One region of the Nonomuraea sp. NPDC049486 genome, then DNA from elsewhere that is predicted to be linked to it. Evidence: riboswitches for the same ligand, from Rfam matches in the RefSeq annotation. Region 1 holds a riboswitch; the other holds the start of a gene.

Evidence for each region. A riboswitch is a leader RNA that binds a small molecule or an ion and turns the genes downstream of it on or off. The one in region 1 is predicted to bind S-adenosylmethionine.
Region 2: it holds a riboswitch for S-adenosylmethionine, as region 1 does, so the genes downstream of both, AB0K05_RS13395 (aminotransferase class V-fold PLP-dependent enzyme) here and thrC (threonine synthase) in region 1, are expected to answer to the same signal.

The regions. Positions count from the first base shown of each region.
Region 1 is NZ_JBFAPV010000011.1:287,886-290,272, reverse strand. Features, by position in the region: gene AB0K05_RS30450 (trehalose-6-phosphate synthase) at 1-29, opposite strand, end outside; gene AB0K05_RS30445 (RNA polymerase sigma factor) at 61-615, shown strand; SAM riboswitch class I at 705-846, shown strand; gene thrC (threonine synthase) at 860-2,092, shown strand; gene AB0K05_RS30435 (MoaD/ThiS family protein) at 2,118-2,387, shown strand, end outside.
Region 2 is NZ_JBFAPV010000004.1:202,502-204,888, reverse strand. Features, by position in the region: gene AB0K05_RS13405 (cytochrome P450) at 1-411, opposite strand, end outside; gene AB0K05_RS13400 (TerC family protein) at 411-1,151, opposite strand; SAM riboswitch class IV at 1,252-1,367, shown strand; gene AB0K05_RS13395 (aminotransferase class V-fold PLP-dependent enzyme) at 1,421-2,387, shown strand, end outside.

The DNA of each region.
Region 1 (2,387 bases):
CTGTTCGAGGCGAGCAGGACGCTGTTCATTTACGCTCCCTCCGACCATAGGATCCCAGCTATGGCGCTAGATGAGCACACCGAGGAACTCGCCCATGCCGCAGCCAGAGGCGATCATCGCTCACTCGGCGAGCTCCTGCGACGGATCGAGCCCGACGTGCTGCGGCACTGCGCTCGTATCCTGCCGTATCACCATGACGCCGAGGAGGCGGCCCAGGACACCCTGCTCGCGGTGGCGCGCAACATCGCCAGGTTCGAGGGGCGGGCCAGGTTCAGCACCTGGCTCCACATCGTGACCGCCAACTGCGCGCGCACCACGTACCGCTCGCTGAAGCGCAGGTCGGCGGAGCAGAGCTCCGACGAGCTGCTGACGCAGAAGCCCGACGTGCGGCGGGTCAGCGTGATCGCGGGCTCGCGGCTCGACCTGCTCGACGCGATGGAGGCGCTGGAGGCCGACAAGCCCGACCTGGCGCAGGCGCTGGTGCTGCGCGACATCGTGCAGCTCGACTACAGCGAGGTGGCCGAGCAGCTCAAGATCCCGCTCGGCACCGCCAAGTCGCGCATCCACCAGGCGCGCAAGTACGTGCAGGGTGTGCTGGGCGACGACTACCGGTGAGATCGTTCATCTCGGAGAGTGAGACGACTGTCCATGTCACGTGGTTGATTGGGTAGAGTCCGAGTCAGCAGCACCACACAACTGAACATTGCTCATCCAGAGGGGTGGAGGGACCGGCCCTGCGAAGCCCCGGCAACCCTCCCGGCTTGTGACTCGCGACCTGGCGAGGCCGACCGGGACAGGGTGCCAATTCCGGTCCGCGGTCAGGGTGGCCGCGGACGAAGATGAGGGAAGGCCTCGCTTCATGTCGCTCGACTTCGGTCCCGCCACTGCTCTCTCCTGCCGCGAGTGCGGCGCCCGCTATCCGCTCGGCCCCAACTTCGCCTGCGTCGAGTGTTTCGGGCCGCTGGAGGCGGCCTACGACTTCGGCGACGTCAAGAGGTCCGACATCGAGTCGGGCCCGGCCAGCATCTGGCGCTACCGTTCCCTGCTGCCGGTGCCCGCCGACGTCGCGAGCAAGCCCAACATGAACCCCGGCTGGACGCCGCTCGTCAAGGCGGGCAACCTGGGCCGGGCGCTCGGTCTCAAGTCCCTGTACGTGAAGGACGACTCGGGCAACCCCACCCACTCCTTCAAGGACCGGGTGGTGGCCATCGCCGTCGAGGCGGCCCGCAACTTCGGCTTCCACACGCTCTCCTGCTCCTCGACCGGAAACCTGGCCGGGGCCGTGACGGCCGCCGCCGCCAGGGCGGGCCTGGACGCGTGCGTGTTCATCCCCGCCGGGCTGGAGCAGGCCAAGATCGCCATGGCCCGCGTCTTCGGCGGCAGGCTCATCGGCATCGAGGGCACCTACGACGAGGTCAACCGGTTCTGCTCGGAGCTGATCGGGGACCCGATGGGCGACAAGTGGGGGTTCGTCAACGTCAACCTGCGGCCCTACTACGCCGAGGGCTCCAAGACGCTCGCGTACGAGATCGCCGAGCAGCTCGGCTGGCGGCTGCCTGAGCAGATCGTCATCCCGATCGCGTCCGGCTCCCAGCTCACCAAGATCGACAAGGGCTTCAAGGAGCTGATCCGGCTCGGGCTGGTCGACGACACGCCCTACAAGGTCTTCGGGGCGCAGGCGCTCGGCTGCTCGCCGGTGTCGGCCGCCTACAAGGCCGGCCACGACGTGGTCCAGCCGGTCAAGCCCGACACCATCGCCAAGTCGCTGGCCATCGGCAACCCCGCCGACGGCCCTTACGTGCTCGACATCGCCCGGCGCACGGGCGGCGCCGTCGAGGACGTGACGGACGCCGAGATCGTGGCCGCCATCAAGCTGCTGGCCTCCACCGAGGGCATCTTCGCCGAGACGGCGGGCGGCGTCACGGTGGGTGTGCTGAAGAAGCTCGTCGAGACCGGGCAGCTCGACCCGGAGGCCGAGACCGTGGTGCTCAACACCGGCGACGGGCTCAAGACGCTCGACGCCGTCGCGGCCGACGCGCAGCCCACGGCCGTGATCCGGCCCTCCCTCGACGCGTTCCGCGCGACTGTCTGACAATCAGGAAAGGCGAGACCATAACATGAGCGTTTCTGTGCGGATTCCTACCATCCTGCGCACGTACACCGGGGGCAACGCGGAAGTGAGTGGGGAGGGCGCGACTCTCCGTGACGTCCTGGCCAAGCTCGATTCCGACTACCCGGGGATCGGCGCCCGCATTCTGGATGAATCGGGCAAGATTCGGCGTTTTGTTAACGTCTACGTGGGGGAAGAGGACGTCCGATTCGCCCAAGGTCTGGACACTCCGGCCCCTGAGGGCACGCAGATCTCCATCATCCCGGCCGTCGCGGGC
Region 2 (2,387 bases), on a different contig from region 1:
GATCAGATCTCCGCCGCCCTTCTCCACGTACGCGTCCACGAGCCCCTCGGCGATGGCCCGCACGCGCGGCCGCAGCGACTCGACCATGCGCGGGGTGAACGCCTTGGACACCAGGCGGCGCAGCCGGGTGTGCACCGGCGGCTCGACGTCGAGCATGCCGGCGCGGACCACCCGCCAGAACGGCTCCTGGAACTCCGGCTCCGGTGGCCTGCCGAACTCCTCGTCCGTGGCCACGTGCAGATAGGAACGGCCGAGCCTGCGGTCACGCAGCAGCTCGTCCACATCCGCGTGGCGGGCGATCAGCCACTGGTCGGCGGGTTCGAAGTAGCTGACGGGGGCCTCCCGCCTCAGCTCGGCGTAGACGTCGTAGGGATGGGCCACGAAATCCGGATTCCAGGGATCAAAGCGCACTATTGCATAGTAGGAGCTTCCTCCACCTGCTTGTTCTTCCTGCTCCGCACCCGGATGTTGAGCAGCTCGACGACGACCGAGAACGCCATCGCGAAGTAGATGTAGCCCTTCGGGATGTGCTGGTCGAGACCCTCGGCCACGAGCATCACCCCGATCAGCACCAGGAACGCCAGCGCCAGCATCTTGATGCTCGGATGCGCGTCGACGAACCGGCTGATCGGCCCGGAGGCGAACAGCATCACCGCCACCGCCACGACCACGGCCGCGATCATCACCCCGAGCTCGTCGACCATGCCCACGGCGGTGATCACCGAGTCGAGCGAGAACACGATGTCGAGCAGCATGATCTGCACGATGACCGACGTGAACGAGACGACGGCCGCCGACTTGCCGTCCTTGCTCGGCCCGTCCATCGTGTGGCTGATCTCGGTGACGCTCTTGGCCAGCAGGAACAGCCCGCCCAGCAGCAGGATGAGATCTCGTCCCGATATCTCGTGACCGAGCACCTCGAACAGCGGCGCGGTGAGCCGGACCACCCACGACAGCGCCAGCAGCAGGAGCAGCCGCATCACCAGCGCCGCGGCCAGGCCCACCACCCGCGCCCGGTCGCGCTGCTCGGGAGGCAGCTTCCCTGCCAGGATGGAGATGAAGATGATGTTGTCGATGCCCAGGACGATCTCCAGGGTCACCAGGGTGAGGAACCCTATCCAGATCTCCGGGTTGGACACCCAGTCAAGCATCGCCGCCTACTTTCGGTGGGGGAACGTACCACCGCCCAACGAGCAGAAGTCCGGAGAAGTTCGCGATCCGGATGAATCATCGGTTATAGTCCGGCACGTAGGTCATGAGTGCCAGCGCCAAGCCCCGGCTCGCTGGCCGGCAACCCTCGCGTCCGCGGCGGGGTGCCCCGGGTGAAGACCTGGTCCGCCACGAAGGGTGGCGGGCAAGCGCGGGCTCCGTGGCTGCTCCTGGGGTCCGATGACGCCCGAGGAGGCATGCCGTGTCCACTTTGACGATCTTCGACGCCGCCCGCACCGCTCCCGAGAAGCACCCGGAGCCCTGTCCGGCGCGCGCGATCCCCGCCGTGCTCGGCGCCGACCTGCGAGTCCCGGTCAAGGGCGGCAGGCTCACCGGGTACGCCAACCTCGACTACGCCGCCAGCGCCCCCTGTCTGGAGCAGGTCAGCACCGCCGTCGCCGCCGCGCTACCGGCCTACTCCAGCGTGCACCGCGGCGCCGGGTACGCCTCCCAGCTCACCACCGCCCGCTACGAGCAGGCCCGCCACACCGTACGGGCCTTCGTCGGCGCCCGCACGGACGACGCGGTGGTCTTCACCCGCAACACCACCGACGCCACCAACCTGCTCGCCCGCTGCCTGCCCGAAGGCACCACCGTGGTCGTCTTCGACACCGAGCACCACGCCTCGCTGCTGCCGTGGCAGCGGGTGGTCCGGCTGGCGCCGCCCGCCTTCCCCGGCGAGGCCGTGCGCGCCGCCGACGACACCCTGGCCGGGATCGACGGACCCAAGCTCCTGGTCGTGACCGCCGCCTCGAACGTCACCGGCGAACTCTGGCCCGTCGCCGCGCTGGCCCACATCGCGCACCGGCACGGCGCGCGCATCCTGGTGGACGCCGCCCAGCTCGTCCCCCATCGGCCGCTCAACCTGACCGCGCTCGACCTGGACTACGTGGCCTTCTCCGGGCACAAGCTGTACGCGCCGTTCGGGGCGGGGGCGCTGGTCGGCCGCGGTGACTGGCTGGCCGCCGGCGACCCGTACCTGAAGGGCGGCGGCGCGGTGCGCGCCGTCGGCGAGGACGGTGCCGACTGGCACGACGACCCCGAGCCGCGGCACGAGGCGGGCACCCCGAACGTGCTGGGCGCCATCGCGCTGGCCGCCGCCTGCGACGCGCTCACCGCCACCGGCTGGACCCCGCTCGTCCGCGAGGAGGAGCGGCTGCTCGCCCGGCTGCGTGCCG